DNA from 3 places in the Streptomyces sp. NPDC088785 genome. Region 1 is predicted to be linked to each of the others. Evidence: riboswitches for the same ligand, from Rfam matches in the RefSeq annotation. Region 1 holds a riboswitch; each other region holds the start of a gene.
What was found. Region 1 has a riboswitch for cobalamin ahead of ACIP5K_RS27855 ((2Fe-2S) ferredoxin domain-containing protein). Riboswitches for the same ligand answer to the same signal wherever they lie in the genome.
Positions count from the first base shown of each region.

Region 2: it holds a riboswitch for cobalamin, as region 1 does, so the genes downstream of both, ACIP5K_RS00800 (ribonucleoside-diphosphate reductase subunit alpha) here and ACIP5K_RS27855 ((2Fe-2S) ferredoxin domain-containing protein) in region 1, are expected to answer to the same signal.
Region 3: it holds a riboswitch for cobalamin, as region 1 does, so the genes downstream of both, metE (5-methyltetrahydropteroyltriglutamate--homocysteine S-methyltransferase) here and ACIP5K_RS27855 ((2Fe-2S) ferredoxin domain-containing protein) in region 1, are expected to answer to the same signal.

Region 1 is NZ_JBIVKH010000012.1:198,926-204,235, reverse strand. It holds gene scpA (methylmalonyl-CoA mutase) at 1-1,593, shown strand, start outside; gene meaB (methylmalonyl Co-A mutase-associated GTPase MeaB) at 1,606-2,595, shown strand; gene ACIP5K_RS27860 ((2Fe-2S)-binding protein) at 2,614-3,321, opposite strand; gene ACIP5K_RS27855 ((2Fe-2S) ferredoxin domain-containing protein) at 3,318-3,716, opposite strand; cobalamin riboswitch at 3,778-3,901, opposite strand; gene ACIP5K_RS27850 (VOC family protein) at 4,204-4,638, opposite strand; gene ACIP5K_RS27845 (TetR/AcrR family transcriptional regulator) at 4,709-5,310, opposite strand, start outside.
Region 2 is NZ_JBIVKH010000001.1:172,993-178,302, reverse strand. It holds gene ACIP5K_RS00805 (ribonucleotide-diphosphate reductase subunit beta) at 1-829, opposite strand, end outside; gene ACIP5K_RS00800 (ribonucleoside-diphosphate reductase subunit alpha) at 829-3,180, opposite strand; cobalamin riboswitch at 3,305-3,428, opposite strand; gene ACIP5K_RS00795 (nucleoside hydrolase) at 3,483-4,463, opposite strand; gene mctP (monocarboxylate uptake permease MctP) at 4,565-5,310, opposite strand, start outside.
Region 3 is NZ_JBIVKH010000004.1:277,973-283,282, reverse strand. It holds gene ACIP5K_RS15280 (Na+/H+ antiporter) at 1-191, opposite strand, end outside; gene ACIP5K_RS15275 (hypothetical protein) at 284-721, opposite strand; gene ACIP5K_RS15270 (RNA polymerase sigma factor) at 718-1,413, opposite strand; gene ACIP5K_RS15265 (sortase-dependent protein) at 1,435-1,869, opposite strand; cobalamin riboswitch at 2,092-2,328, shown strand; gene metE (5-methyltetrahydropteroyltriglutamate--homocysteine S-methyltransferase) at 2,489-4,807, shown strand; gene nrdR (transcriptional regulator NrdR) at 5,042-5,310, shown strand, end outside.

The DNA of each region.
Region 1 (5,310 bases):
ATCCAGAACGACATCCTCAAGGAGTTCATGGTCCGCAACACCTACATCTATCCGCCGAAGCCGTCGATGCGGATCATCTCCGACATCTTCGCGTACACCTCGCAGCGGATGCCCCGCTACAACTCGATCTCCATCTCCGGGTACCACATCCAGGAGGCGGGTGCGACGGCCGACCTGGAGCTCGCGTACACCCTCGCGGACGGCGTGGAGTACCTCCGGGCGGGCCGCGAGGCGGGACTCGACGTCGACGCGTTCGCGCCGCGCCTGAGCTTCTTCTGGGCGATCGGCATGAACTTCTTCATGGAGGTCGCCAAGCTGCGCGCGGCCCGCCTGCTGTGGGCGAAGCTGGTGAAGCAGTTCGATCCGCAGAACGCCAAGTCCCTTTCCCTGCGCACCCATTCGCAGACGTCGGGCTGGTCGCTGACGGCGCAGGACGTGTTCAACAACGTCACACGTACGTGCGTGGAGGCGATGGCGGCGACGCAGGGACACACCCAGTCGCTGCACACGAACGCGCTCGACGAGGCGCTCGCGCTGCCCACCGACTTCTCGGCGCGGATCGCCCGCAACACCCAGCTGCTCATCCAGCAGGAATCGGGCACGACGCGGGTGATCGACCCGTGGGGCGGCAGCGCGTACGTGGAGAAGCTGACCCACGACCTGGCGCGCCGGGCGTGGCAGCACATCCAGGAGGTCGAGCAGGCGGGCGGCATGGCGCAGGCCATCGACGCGGGCATCCCGAAGCTGCGCGTGGAGGAGGCCGCCGCCCGCACCCAGGCGCGGATCGACTCCGGCCGGCAGCCCGTCATCGGCGTCAACAAGTACCGGGTCGACGCGGACGAGGAGATCGAGGTCCTCAAGGTCGACAATTCCTCGGTGCGCGCCCAGCAGATCGCCAAGCTGCGCCGGCTGCGCGCGGAGCGGGACGAGACGGCCTGCCGGAACGCGCTCGACGCGCTGACCCGGGCGGCGGGCGGTGACGGGAATTTGCTGGAGCTCGCGGTGCGCGCGGCGCGGGCGATGGCCACGGTCGGCGAGATCTCGGACGCGCTGGAGAAGGTCTACGGCCGGCACGCGGGACAGATCCGTACGATCTCCGGTGTGTACCGCAACGAAGCAGGGGAGTCGGCGAACGTGGAGCGGACCCGCGGCCGCGTCGAGGCGTTCGCCGAGGCCGAGGGGCGCAGGCCGCGCATCCTCGTCGCCAAGATGGGCCAGGACGGGCACGACCGCGGCCAGAAGGTGATCGCGACGGCCTTCGCCGACCTGGGCTTCGACGTCGACGTCGGCCCGCTGTTCCAGACGCCGGGCGAGGTGGCGCGGCAGGCCGTCGAGGCGGACGTGCACATCGTCGGGGTGTCGTCGCTGGCGGCCGGGCACCTCACCCTCGTACCGGCGCTGCGCGAGGCGCTCGCCGACGAGGGACGCGAGGACATCATGATCGTGGTGGGCGGGGTGATCCCGCCGCAGGACGTGCCCACGCTCGTGGAGATGGGGGCCGCCGCCGTGTTCCCGCCCGGCACCGTGATCCCGGACGCCGCCCACGACCTGGTGGCGCGCCTCGCGGCGGACCTCGGGCACGACGACCAGTGAGCCGGTGACGGGGTGGCCATCGATCTCGATACGTACGTCAAGGGCGTCCTCGCCGGGAAGCGGGCCGTGGTGGCGCGGGCGATCACCCTGGTGGAGTCCACGCGTCCCGGGCACCGCCGCCTGGCGCAGGAGTTGCTGACGGAGCTGCTGCCGTACAGCGGCCGGGCCCGTCGGATCGGCGTCAGCGGGGTGCCGGGGGTGGGGAAGTCGACGTTCATCGACGCGTTCGGCTCCCTGCTGACCGGGCGCGGCCACCGGGTGGCGGTGCTCGCGGTCGATCCGTCGTCCAGCCGCACGGGCGGCTCCATCCTCGGCGACAAGACGCGGATGGAGCGGCTCGCGGTCGATCCGGACGCCTTCGTGCGCCCCTCCCCCACGGCCGGGACGCTCGGCGGTGTCGCGAAGGCGACCCGCGAGTCGATCGTCGTCATGGAGGCCGCCGGGTACGACGTCGTGCTGGTGGAGACGGTCGGCGTCGGCCAGTCGGAGACGGCCGTGGCGAATATGGTCGACACGTTCCTGCTGCTGTCGCTGGCGCGGACCGGTGACCAGTTGCAGGGCATCAAGAAGGGTGTGCTGGAGCTGGCCGACGTCATCGCGGTGAACAAGGCCGACGGGCCGCACGAGCGGGACGCGCGGTCGGCGGCGCGCGAACTGTCGGGCGCGCTGCGGCTGATGCACGGCAAGGACGCGTTCTGGACGCCTCCGGTGCTGTGGTGCAGCGCCCGGGAGCGGACCGGGCTCGACGAGGTGTGGGAGCGCGTCGAGCGGCACCGCTCGCTCCTCGACTCGACGGGCCGGCTGGCGGAGCGGCGGCGTACGCAACAGGTCGACTGGACCTGGACGATGGTGCGCGACGAGCTGCTCGGGCGGCTGCACGCCGATCCGGCGGTGCGCGCGGTCACGCCCGGTCTGGAGCGTCAGGTCCGGGACGGCGAGCTCACGGCGACGCTGGCCGCCGAGCGGATCCTCGACACGTTCGGGCAGCGGGACGCGCACTGACGCGTCCCGGTCGCCGGGTCACCCGGTCAGGCAGCAGTCTCCGCACGTGCCGCCGCCGGGGGCGCGGTAGAGGAGGCAGCAGCTGTTGCGGCGGAACGCCGGCCCGGGGCCGGTGATCCGGCCGGTACCGCGCAGTCGGCCGGTCCGCAGCAGGTCGCGGGTCAGCCGGCCGAGCGGGGCGCGCAGGGCGGGCAGCGTCCGCTGGAGCTGGGCCGCCGAACCGACCAGCGCGGACGCGGAGTTGCCGGCCAGCAGGCCCGGCGCGATCTTCACGGTGAGGCCGTCCTCGACGTTCCGCAGCGCGCCGTCCACCTCCGCGTGGACGGCGTCGGCCGGCGCCGGCAGCCGTGCCGTGAGCCGTCCCCGCGCGCCGTTCAGGCGTACGGCCGTGCCGTCCCCCGCCCATTCCGCGGCGTCCATCGCGGGCAGGATCCCGTGCACGAGCACGCAGGCGAGGACCGGCGACCACAGCCGTGCGGCGAGTCCCAGGTGGGCGACGGAGACGCCGACGCGGGGCTCGGCCGTCCCGAAACGGTCGTTGACGGCCCGGGCCCGGGCGGCGAACCCTTCGCGCAGTCCGCGGCCGTCGGCGGGCGCCCCCTGCCGGGGTGTGCCGGGCGCGGCCGTGTCGAGGGCGAAGAACCCGCCGAGCCGCGCCAGGTCGCGCAGCGCCTCGGCGACCTGTTCCGGCCGGGCCTCGCCCGCCGGGTGCGCGGTGGCGTTCACGAGCCGGCCGGGGCGCGGCGCGGCGGCTTGATGAGGTAGAGGTCGAGGATGTCGGGGCGGGCGGCGACACCGGGGCCGCCGGCCCGTACCCAGTCCGCTATGTCCTCGGTGGCGTCGGGGTCGTTGACCAGGCCGAGCCAGACCGGGCGGGCACCTGCCGCCCGGCCGGCCGTCGAGGGCTGGACGACGATGACGTTGGCCTGTTCGCAGACGTCCAGGCACTCACTGATCCGCACCGGGGCGATCTGGCGCAGCCGCGCGGTCTGGGCCGCGTGGTCGCCGTCGACCTTGACGGTGCCGCAGCAGCAGTCGCGGCAGACCACCACCCGGCACGGGACGGCCCGGGCTCCCGTCGCCGTGGTCGTGTCGGTGCCGTCGGCGGGCCGCTCGGGCATGCCGTGTCCTTCCTCTCGCCGGGGAGGTCCGCCCCGGGGTGCTTCGAGGAGGCGACAGCGTGAGTCTCCTGGCTCTCGGGTCCGCGCTCGTCCCGGCCTTCCCACCCCGCGCGGGGCAGTGGCTCGTCGGGATCCGCTCGCCGATCACAGTGGCGGTACCGCACCGGAATCGCACCGGTTTCCTCGGGCGGCTGTCGCCCATGTCAGGGGCCATCATGCCATTCGGCGCGCCGCTGTCCACGGGGCGTCGGGGGCCGGTGCCGGGCTCCGGCGACGGCCGACGCGGCCGTGCGGTCGCGGGTACCGGGTCGCGGGTCGCGGGTCGCGGGTCGCGGGTCGCGGGTCGCGGGTCGCGGCGAACGACACGGCCGGACGGTCGCGGGTCCAGGTGACCGGAGCGTCGTGGACGCGGAGGACCGGAGGCCCGCACCGGCGGGCCCGCGGGCCTCCCGGTCCTCTTGCGTGGGGTCAGTCGGTTCGCGTGGGGTCAGTCGATGCAGAACTCGTTGCCCTCGATGTCCTGCATCGGGATGCAGGACTCGTTCTCCTCGTCGGCGTACAGGGTGGTCACGTGGGTCGCGCCGAGGGCGACGAGGCGGGCGCACTCGGCCTCCAGGACGGCGAGGCGTTCGGCGCCCTTGAGACCGGTGGCGGTGCGTACGTCGAGGTGCACGCGGTTCTTGACGACACGGCCCTCGGGAACGCGCTGGAAGTACAGGCGCGGGCCCGCGCCCGAGGGGTCGACGCAGGCGGACCACGTGTCGCGCTCCTCGGGCGGCTGCGCGGCCCGGTACTCGTCCCAGGTGCCGAACTCCTCCGGCGGCGTGGGCATGACGTACCCCAGCACCTCGCACCAGAACCGGGCGACACGCTCGGGTTCCGCGCAGTCGAAGGTCACTTGGAACTGCTTGATCGTTGACATCGGCGCACCATACCAACGTCGTCCGCCCGCCCACCTCCCTATTTCCGGAAGGCCCGGCGCGCGGCCGGTGTCACAGTCCGGCGAGGGTCGCCCTGAGCTGTCCGGGCGTCAGGGCGGCGGCCGGGAGCGGAGGTTGCGCGGCGGCGGGACGCAGCCCGGCCAGGAGGAGGGCGAGGGGACGGCGCCAGGCGTCGGGCGCGGCCGCGGCGGTGAGCGCGGGGACGGCCCGCCCCAGCGCGGCGAGGCCGAACAGCACGTCCTCCACGACGACATCGGCGCGGACGGAGCCCTGCGCCTGTCCGCGCCGCAGGAGTTCGTCCACGGTCCGGTGGTTGTGCGCGTGGACGGCGTCCAGCGCCGTGACGCCCTCCAGGCTCGTGGTCATCAGGTCGTTCGTGCCCCGGTCCGTGGCGAGCACCGTGAACACGACCTCCAGGTAGCCGGTCAGGCCGGCCCACGCGTCGGCGGCCGCGCGCGCTTCCTCGCCGGCGGTCATCGTGCCGCCCAACTGATCGCGGAAGACGGCGTCGACGAGGTCGGCGCGGGCCGGGAAGTGCCGGTACAGGGTCGCGTTGCCCACGTTGGCCCGGCGGGCGACGACGTCGAGGGGGGCCGCGAGGCCCTGCTCCCGGAACAGCTCGCGCGCGGCCTCGACGATCAGCTCCCGGTTGC
Region 2 (5,310 bases), on a different contig from region 1:
GCATCGAGTCGGTGTTCATGCCGGGCAGGCCCTCACCGCACAGGTCGCGGCCGAACTGCAACTCCGCCTCGACCGCCTCCCGCAGCATGTCGGTGACCTGCTGCTCCAGCGCGTCGTCGAAGAGGTCCGGCTCCTCCTTGCGGACGGTGTCGACCACGTCGAACGCGAACGACATGTGCATCGTCTCGTCGCGGAACACCCAGTTGGTGCCGGTGGCCAGCCCGTGCAGCAGGCCGCGGCTGCGGAACCAGTAGACGTACGCGAAGGCACCGTAGAAGAACAGGCCCTCGATGCACGCGGCGAAGCAGATCAGGTTGAGCAGGAAGCGGCGGCGGTCCGCCCGCGACTCCAGCCGGTCCAGCTTCTCCACCGAGTCCATCCACTTGAAGCAGAACTCGGCCTTCTCGCGGATGGACGGGATGTTCTCCACCGCGGCGAAGGCCGCGGTCCGGTCCTCGGGATCGGGGAGGTAGGTGTCGAGCAGCGTCAGATAGAACTGGACGTGCACGGCCTCCTCGAAGAGCTGGCGCGAGAGGTAGAGCCGCGCCTCGGGGGAGTTGATGTGCTTGTAGAGCGTCAGGACCAGGTTGTTCGCCACGATCGAGTCGCCGGTCGCGAAGAACGCGACCAGGCGGCCGATCATGTGCTGCTCGCCCGCGCTGAGCTTCGCGAGGTCGGCGACGTCCGAGTGGAGGTCGACCTCCTCGACGGTCCAGGTGTTCTTGATCGCGTCGCGGTAGCGCTCGTAGAAGTCCGGGTAGCGCATGGGGCGCAGGGTCAGTTCGAAGCCCGGGTCGAGCAGGTTCTTCTCAGGGGTGGTGTCGGTCATTACTGGCAGGCCTCGCAGGACTCGGGGTTTTCCAGGGAGCAGGCGACCGCGTCGGCTTCGGCGGCGCTCTGCGCGGGCACGGTCGAGCGGCCGGCGGCCCGGGCGATGCGCGTCGCGGGACGCGAACGCAGGTAGTACGTCGTCTTCAGGCCCGACTTCCAGGCGTACGCGTACATGGAGGAGAGCTTGCCGATGGTCGGCGTCTCCAGGAACAGGTTCAGCGACTGGGCCTGGTCGAGGAAGGCGGTGCGCGCCGCCGCCATGTCGATGAGCCCGCGCTGCGGGATCTCCCACGCCGTGCGGTACAGCGCGCGGACCTCGTCCGGCACCCAGGTGAAGCCCTGCACCGAGCCGTTGGACTCGCGCAGCGCCTCCCGGGTCTGCGCGTCCCACACGCCGAGCGCCTTCAGCTCGTCCACCAGGTACGAGTTGACCTGGAGGAACTCGCCCGACAGCGTCTCGCGCTTGAACAGGTTGGAGACCTGCGGCTCGATGCACTCGTAGACCCCGGCGATCGAGGCGATGGTGGCCGTCGGCGCGATCGCGAGGAGCAGCGAGTTGCGCATGCCCGTCGTGGCGATACGTTCCCGCAGCGCGGCCCAGCGCTCCGGCCAGGTGAACGCGACGTCGTAGTGGTCGGGGTGCAGCACGCCGCGCGCGGTGCGGGTCTTCTCCCAGGCGGGCAGTGGGCCGTGGCGCTCGGCGAGGTCGGCCGACGCCTCGTACGCGGCGAGCATGATCCGTTCCTGGAGCCGGGTGGACAGCGCCCTGGCCTCGGCGGAGTCGAACGGCAGGCGCAGCTTGAAGAAGACGTCCTGCAACCCCATCGCGCCCAGGCCCACCGGACGCCAGCGGGCGTTGGAGCGGCCCGCCTGCTCGGTCGGGTAGAAGTTGATGTCGACGACGCGGTCGAGGAAGGTGACGGCCGTGCGGACGGTCTCGTCCAGCCGCTCCCAGTCGATGGCGCCGTCCGCCACGAACGCGCCCAGGTTCACGGACCCCAGGTTGCAGACGGCCGTCTCCCCGTCGTCCGTCACCTCCAGGATCTCGGTGCACAGGTTCGAGGAGTGCACGGTGTGGCCGGGCTCCGCCGTCTGGTTGGCGGTGCGGTTCGCCGCGTCCTTGAACGTCATCCAGCCGTTGCCGGTCTGCGCGAGGGTGCGCATCATGCGGCCGTACAGGTCGCGGGCGGGGATGGTCTTGCGCGCCTTCCCCTCGGCCTCGGCCCTGCGGTACGCGGCGTCGAACTCCTCGCCCCACAGGTCGACCAGCTCGGGCACGTCGGCCGGCGAGAACAGCGACCAGGGCTGGTCGGCGTCCACCCGGCGCATGAACTCGTCCGGGATCCAGTGCGCCAGGTTGAGGTTGTGGGTGCGGCGGGCGTCCTCACCGGTGTTGTCCCGCAGCTCCAGGAACTCCTCGATGTCGGAGTGCCAGGTCTCCAGGTAGACGGCGGCCGCGCCCTTGCGGCGCCCGCCCTGGTTCACCGCCGCCACCGACGCGTCGAGGGTCTTCAGGAACGGCACGATGCCGTTGGAATGGCCGTTCGTGCCGCGGATCAGGGAGCCGCGCGAGCGGATGCGGGAGTAGGAGAGGCCGATGCCGCCGGCGTGCTTGGAGAGCCGGGCCACCTGGTGGTAGCGGTCGTAGATCGAGTCCAGCTCGTCCAGCGGCGAGTCGAGGAGGTAGCAGCTCGACATCTGCGGGTGCCGGGTGCCGGAGTTGAAGAGCGTGGGGGAGGAGGGGAGGTAGTCGAGCCGGCTCATCAGGCCGTACAGCGCGGCGACCTCGTCGAGCGCGTGCGCCGAGTCGTCCTCGGCGAGCCCGGCCGCCACCCGCAGCATGAAGTGCTGGGGCGTCTCGATCACCTTGCGGGTGATCGGGTGGCGCAGCAGGTAGCGGCTGAAGACGGTGCGCAGCCCGAAGTAGCCGAAGCGGTCGTCGGCCGCGCGGTCCACCAGCGCGTCGAGCCGCGCGGCGTGCACGCGGACGAAGTCGGCGGTGCGGTCCGCGATCAGCCCCTCGCGGTGGCCGACGGCGATCGACCCGGTGAACGAGGTCACGCCCTGCGAGGCGGCCTCGGCGGCGATGGAGAGCGTGAGCAGCCGCGCGGCGAGCCGGGAGTAGACGGGGTCCTCGGAGATCAGCCCGGCCGCGCCCTCGGTGGCGAGTTCGCGCAGCTCGGCCTCGTCGGCCCGCGCGCTGCGGCCCCGCAGCGCGGCGGCGGCGACCCGGCCGGGGTCCGCGGCGGGCAGATCGGCGGTCAGCTCGGTCAGGGTGCGCAGCAGCGCGGTACCGGGGGCATCCGCCTCGGCCACGGCTGAGGCAGGATCAGCGGGCGCGATGGTCACGGTGGGGCTCTCCCTCGCTCGGCTCGGGGCCCGCGGGGAGACAGTGGCCCGGGCCCGCGCACGGCGGGGCCCGCGTCACCGGCCCATTCCACGAGGCCCGGACGTCGTCGACACCCGGGCCGGGTGGCACGGGTGTGCCGTCGGCAGGTCTTCGGACTCACGTACGCGCTTCGAGGCTTACGTTCACCGTTGCGGGACAGTTCCGGATTTGCACCGGATTCCCCTGCACTGACAGCGAGAGCGAGCATACATGTTGTGCCGGGTGTTCGCCGCACCCCCACATCTTGTGTCGGGGGTGTCGCTCAGGCCCCGCTGGGCTGCTTGAGCAGGGTGGCGACGAAGTCCTCGGTGAAGTTGCGGGGGCCGGTGCCGAGGGCGACCCGGCCGCGGCGCGCGGTGCGGGCCGCGACGAGCGGGGACTCCTGGTAGTAGGCGCGCGGGTAATCGGCGTCGTAGGGGATGAAGACGGTCTTGCCGCGGGTGAGTTCCGACCCGCACTCGACCACGACGGTGCCTTCGGCGGCGGTCACGAACGACTCGTCGGCGCACACGCCCACGGCCAGCGGGTCGTGCAGCGGGGAGCCGCCGGTCTCGCGGTAGGCGCCGAGATAGAAGTCCATCAGGCGGGTGGTGAGTCCCAGGTCGTCGCCGGCCGCCCGGAGCGTGTCCAGGTCGTCGGTGGTGAACCGCCAGCCGTGCGTCGCGTCGAGGCCGACCATCGTGTACGGGATGCCGGAGGAGACGACGAGGTCCACGGCGTCCGGGTCGGCCCAGGCGTTGAACTCGGCGACCGGGGTGATGTTGCCGGGCACGTCGGCCGCGCCGCCCATGAAGACGAGCTTCTTCACGCGCCGCGCGAAGCCGGGGTCCTCGGTCAGCGCGAGGGCCACATTGGTGAGCGGTCCCGTCGCGCACACGGTCAGCTCGCCCTCGTACGCGCGCGAGAGCCGCAGCAGCGCCTGCGCGGAGGACTCGGTCTGCTCGGGCGCGGTGGAGTCGGGCAGGGTCTCGGTGCCGAGCCCGGACGCGCCGTGGAACTCGCCGGCCGCCGAGTAGGGCAGCCGGGTCAGCGGGCGGCCCGCGCCGCGGTGCACGCCGACGTCGCCGTCGATGCCGAAGACGCGGGCGAGGGCGCGGCCGTTGCGGAAGGTCTGCTCGGCGGGGACGTTGCCGCCGACCGTCGTGTACGCCTTGAGGTCCCACAGGCCGGTGCCGAGCAGGTATTGCAGCGCGACGGCGTCGTCGATGCCGGGATCGCTGTCGAGAACGATGGGGGCGGGCACGTTTCCTCCAGGGCGGGTGGTGCGGGGGCTGTACCGGGTCACCGTAACGGGACGAGCCCCTCCGCTCGGGAGGGGCTCGTCAGGTGGACGCGGTGCGGGCCCTAGTGGCCGGTGCCCACGGCCGGCAGCTCGGTCCGGACGCCCCGGTCGCCCGCGTCGGCGGTGTAGTCCGCCGGGGCGGTCTCGTCGACGCCGTCGGGTGCCTTCAGCGCGCGCAGGACGAAGGTGAGGACGACGGTCACGAGGACGTTCAGGACGATCGCCGTCATGCCGATGTAGCCGATCTGGCCGATCCCGGGGATCTCCGCCGACGACCCGCCGAAGTGCTTCTGCGCCGGCGACTCGACGTTCCACGCGGCGACCGTGCCGTAGACCATGCCGACGGCCCAGCCGGCGAGCAGCGCCCAGCGGTGGAACCAGCGGGTGAACAGGCCGCCGACGAGCGCCGGGAAGGTCTGGAGGATCCAGATGCCGCCCAGCAGCTGGAAGTTGATCGCGACGGTCTTGTCCATCGTCAGGACGAAGGCCAGCGCGCCCACCTTCACCAGCAGCGACACCAGCTTGGAGACCTTGGTCTCCTGCTGCGGGGTCGCGTCCGGCCTGATGAAGTCCTTGTAGATGTTGCGCGTGAACAGGTTCGCCGCGGCGATCGACATGATGGCCGCCGGGACCAGCGCGCCGATGCCGATGGCGGCGAAGGCGACGCCCGCGAACCAGTCGGGGAACATGTCCTCGAAGAGCTGCGGAATCGCCAACTGGCCGTTCTGCACCTGGATCCCGGCCGCGATCGCCATGAATCCGAGCAGCGCGAGCAGGCCCAGCATGAGCGAGTACAGCGGCAGGATCG
Region 3 (5,310 bases), on a different contig from region 1:
AGCAGCACGGGCAGGAACAGCAGCAGCACCACCTCGGAGGGCAGTTCCACCTCCCGCAGCGCGGGGATCAGGCCGATGAGCACGCCCATGACCATGAGCACCACCGGCGGTGCGATGCGCAGTCGGTCACCGAGCGCGGAGCCGACCAGTACGGCGATCCCCAACAGCACGACCAGTTCCAGACCGAGCACGCGTTCCTCCCTCAGGCACGGCACCGACACGGTGCTGCCCCAACTGTGCCGTGTGCCCGGGCGGAAGACCGCGCCGGTGTGCCGGTGTCGGGTCAGCCGGGGGTGTTCGGCGTCGCCGAGGGGGCGCCCCGGTCCGCGTCGGCCGGGGCCGACGGTGACGGCACCGCGGTCGACGGCGGCGGCGAGGCGGACGGTGTCGGCGGCGTGGGGCGGGGTGTGGGCCGGCCGTCGGGCGCGGCCGGCGGGGCGGGCACGCGGTGCGGCTCCGGGTCCGGGGCCAGGGCGGACCAGCCGGCGACGAGGGCCGCGGCGGCGGCGAGCCCGGCGAGCGGCAGCGCGATCCGGCGCCGGACGTGGTGGAGCAGGGGCGGCCGGCGCGGGTGGGGTCCGGGCGGGGCGGCCGGGCGCAACGCCCGGACGGTGACGGCGTCGGCGCGGGCGGCGAGCGCGTCGTGCAGGCGGCGTTCGGTCGGCCGGGCGGGCCGTCCGGCGGGGTCCGGCCATGGGGGGCGGGGCGGTCGGGGCGTCATATCCGGCCCTCCAGGATCTTTTCGAGTGCGTCCAGCGCGCGGCTGGCGTTCGACTTCACCGCGCCCCTGCTGATGCCGAGGGTGGTGGCGATCTCGGCCTCGCTGAGGTCGGCCCAGTAGCGCAGCACGAGGACCTCGCGGCGGCGCGGGGTGAGCCGGGCGAGCGCGGCGAGGACCTCGCGGTGCGCCTCGTCGAGGACGACGGATTCCTCGGCGGAGGGCGTCTCGCCGGCCGGCGGCGGGGTCCAGGCGCGGGCCGTGCGGCGCCGGCGCAGCACCGAACGGGCGGTGTTGACGACCGACGTCCGCAGGTAGCCGAGCGCGTTGTCGACCTCCGTGATCCGCTCGCCGTGGCGTCGGTAGAGCGCGGTGAACGCGTCCTGCACGACGTCCTCGGCGGTGGACAGGTCGTCCACGAGCAGCACCGCGAGCCGGACCATGCGCAGCCGGTGCGCGTGGTAGAGCTCGCTGATCGTGGGCGGCCGCTCGGGCCGTGCGGGCGGGTACGGGCGCGTGCCGCCGTACGCGGAGGTGTGCGGCGGCGTGTCCGGTCCCGGCGCCGTTTCGAGCGTGCCGCGGTCGTGGCGCAGCAGCCCGCGCAGCACCTCCCGCCACCCGGGGCGGCCCCGGCCGTGCGGGAGCGTGAACGGCCGGGGCCGGTGGGCGGGTTCGATGGCTGCGGGGCTGTGCACGGGGGTTCCTCGGGGCGGGTGTCAGCGGTGCGAGCGGCGGCGTGCGGCGAAGAGGGCACCCGCCCCGCCGGCGACGAGGACGGCGGCCCCGGCGCCCAGGGCGGTGGTGCCGGTCCGCGAGGCGCCGGTGTGGGCCAGCTCGTCCTGGGAGGGGGCGGGCGCGGGCGCCGCGGTGCCGCCGGGCGCCGCCGAGGGGGCTTCGCTCCCCGCCTTCCCCGGGGCGGCCGGCGCGGCCGAGGGCGCGTCGGACGGCGGCTCGCTGGCGGCCGGGGTCGGAGCGGCGGTGCCGGGGGCGGAGGGCACGGGGCTCGGCGTGGCGGTGGCGGCGGCCGTGGCAGCGGCCGTGGGGGCGGCCGACGCGTGGGCCGGGGCGGCGTGGGCGGCGGGCGTCGTGGCCAGGGCGGCCAGCAGGCCGGTGGCGATCAGGGCGCTGCGGACGGGGACGAGGTGGTTCACGGTCGTACTCCACATGTCGGGACGGGCAGACGGTCGGGGCCGTCGGGGGGACGGGGACGAGTCGGGAGGGTCGGGAGGGTCGGGACGGGGCGCCGGAGGGCGCCCTTCACCTCCACACGACGCGCGAGCCCGCCGCGGGTTGCCGCGCTCGGAGAGATTTCTTCGCCGGGAGCGCGGCGGGCGCCGGGGCCCCAGTCTGGCCATCGCGGACGGCGGGCCCGTAGGGTGGGCCCCGCAGCTGGTTCGCCCCGTCCGCCAGGCGGGATGCGTCGCAAGAGGGAACCCGGTGGGAATCCGGGACTGCCCCGCAGCGGTGAGTGGGAACGACCGCCGTCATACGCACTGGGCCCGAGGAACGGGACCTGGGAAGCGACGGCCAGTAGATGTCCTCCGTCCGGACGAACCGTACGGAGAACGCGCCCGCGAGTCCGAAGACCTGCCAACTGCCCGTGCGCGTACGACGCGTGCGCGGACATCCCGGTGACCTCGTGGGCGGGTCGGCGTGCATATCCGGCGGACGGCCGCGCGGCACAGCGCGGGGAGCCCCGCCGTTTCTGTCGCTCCTTCACGCGTTCGGGTCCTCGGGATCCCAGGGATACGTCTCTCGAAGGAGAACTCCGTGACCACGAGGACCGCAGCCGCGGCAGCACGGGCCACCGTGTACGGCTACCCCCGTCAGGGGAGCGACCGTGAACTGAAGAAGGCCGTCGAGGGGTACTGGAAGGGCCGGGTCACCGCCGACGCCCTGCGGGACACCGCCGCCGGGCTGCGCCGCGCCCGCCGCGCGGAGCTGGCGGCCGCCGGCATCGACGAGATCCCCACCGGCGACTTCTCGTACTACGACCACGTCCTGGACACCACGGTGATGGTCGGCGCGATCCCCGAGCGCCACCGGGCCGCCGTCGAGGCCGACGCCCTGGACGGCTACTTCGCGATGGCGCGCGGCACCCAGGACGTGGCGCCGCTGGAGATGACCAAGTGGTTCGACACGAACTACCACTACCTGGTGCCCGAGTTGGGACCGGACACGGTGTTCGGCGCCGACTCCGCCCGGCAGGTCGCCGAGTTCCGGGAGGCGTCCGCCGAGGGCCGCGCCGCCCGTCCGGTCCTGGTCGGCCCCGTCACGTACCTCCTGCTGGCGAAGCCCGCTCCGGGCGTCGCCGCCGGGTTCGACCCGCTGACCCTGCTGGACCGGCTGCTGCCGGTGTACGCCGAGGTCCTCGCCGACCTGCGGGCCGCCGGGGCGGACTGGGTGCAGCTCGACGAGCCCGCGCTGGTGCAGGACCGCACGCCGGCCGAACTGAACGCCGCGGAACGGGCCTACCGCGAGCTGGGTGGGGCGAGCGACCGGCCCCGGCTGCTGGTGGCCTCCTACTTCGACCGGCTCGGCGACGCCCTGCCGGTGCTGGCGAAGGCGCCCGTCGAGGGTCTCGCCCTCGACTTCACCGGCGCCGCGGCGGGCCAACTGGACGCGCTCGCCGCCGTCGGCGGGCTGCCGGGCAAGCGGCTGGTCGCCGGCGTGGTCGACGGCCGCAACATCTGGGTCAACGACCTGGAGAAGTCCCTCGCCACGCTCGGCACCCTGCTGGGGCTCGCCGACCGGGTGGACGTCGCCGCGTCCTGCTCGCTGCTGCACGTGCCGCTGGACACCGCCCTGGAGCGGGAGATCGACCCGCAGATCCTGCGCTGGCTCGCCTTCGCCCGCCAGAAGACGGCGGAGGTCGCCACGCTCGCCAGGGGGATCGCCCGCGGCACGGACGCGATCGCCGCGGAGCTGGCGGTGAACCGTGCGGCGCTCTCCTCCCGTGCCACCTCGCCCCTCACCCGTGACCCCGCGGTGCGGGCCCGCGCCGCCGCGGTCACCGGCGCGGACACCCGGCGCTCGCTGCCGTACCCCGAGCGGGCGGCGGCCCAGCGCGCCCGGCTGAAGCTGCCGCTGCTGCCGACGACCACCATCGGCTCGTTCCCGCAGACCGCCGAACTGCGCACGGCGCGCGCCGATGTGCGTGCGGGACGGATCGACACCGCGGGCTACGAGGAGCGCGTCAGGGACGAGATCCGCGAGGTCGTCGCCTTCCAGGAGAAGACCGGCATCGACGTCCTGGTGCACGGTGAGCCCGAACGGAACGACATGGTGCAGTACTTCGCGGAGCGGCTCACCGGCTTTCTGGCGACGCGGCACGGCTGGGTGCAGTCCTACGGCACCCGTTACGTCCGGCCGCCGGTCCTGGCCGGTGACATCTCCCGTCCCGAGCCGATGACGGTGCGCTGGACGTCGTACGCGCAGTCGCTGTCCGAGCGCCCCGTCAAGGGCATGCTGACCGGGCCGGTGACCATGCTCGCCTGGTCCTTCGTCCGCGACGACCAGCCGCTCGGCGACACCGCGCGCCAGGTCGCGCTCGCGCTGCGCGACGAGGTCCACGACCTGGAGGCGAGCGGCACCCCGGTCATCCAGGTCGACGAGCCCGCGCTGCGCGAGACGCTGCCGCTGCGGGCCGCCGGCCGCGCCGCCTACCTGGACTGGGCGACGGAGGCGTTCCGGCTGACCACCGCGGGCGTGCGGCCGGACACCCAGATCCACACGCACATGTGCTACGCCGAGTTCGGCGACATCGTGCAGGCGATCGACGACCTCGACGCCGACGTGATCAGCCTGGAGGCGGCGCGCTCGCACATGCAGGTCGCCGCGGAACTCGCCGCGCACGGCTACCCGCGCGAGGCCGGTCCCGGGGTGTACGACATCCACTCGCCGCGCGTGCCGAGCGCGCGGGAGGCGGCGGCCCTGCTGCGCAAGGGACTTGAGGCGATTCCGGCCGAGCGGCTGTGGGTCAATCCGGACTGCGGCCTGAAGACCCGCGGCTGGCCGGAGACCCGCTCGTCCCTGGAGAACCTGGTGTCGGCCGCGCGGACCGTGCGCGGGGAGCTCGGTCCGGCCTGATCCGGTGTCACCGGGCCGGGACCCGAACGGTGTCCCGGCCCGGTGACGACGCGCAGGTCGGAGCGGACATCCCGGGTCCCGCCCGGCCGGCCGCGCGCGTGCCGAATGCGGGCAGAATCGGCCGAGTTCGAGAAAAACTGCAGGTCAGTTGCGTTACCATGAGCGTCGCTCCACGATCGGCCGGACACCGGACACGCACCCCACGGTCCGAGGCAATCCGAGAGGACATGAACGGTGTACTGCCCCTTCTGCAGGCTCCCCGACAGCCGTGTCATCGACAGCCGGTCGACCGATGACGGCACATCGATCCGCCGCCGCCGGCAGTGCGCGCACTGCCAGCGCCGTTTCACCACGCTGGAGACGTACTCCCTGCTCGTGGTCAAGCGCAGCGGTGTGACCGAGCCGTTCAGCCGCACCAAGATCGTCAGCAGTGTCCGCAAGGCGTGCCAGGGGCGTCCCATCACGGAGGACATGCTCGACCGGCTCGGCCAGCAGGTGGAGGA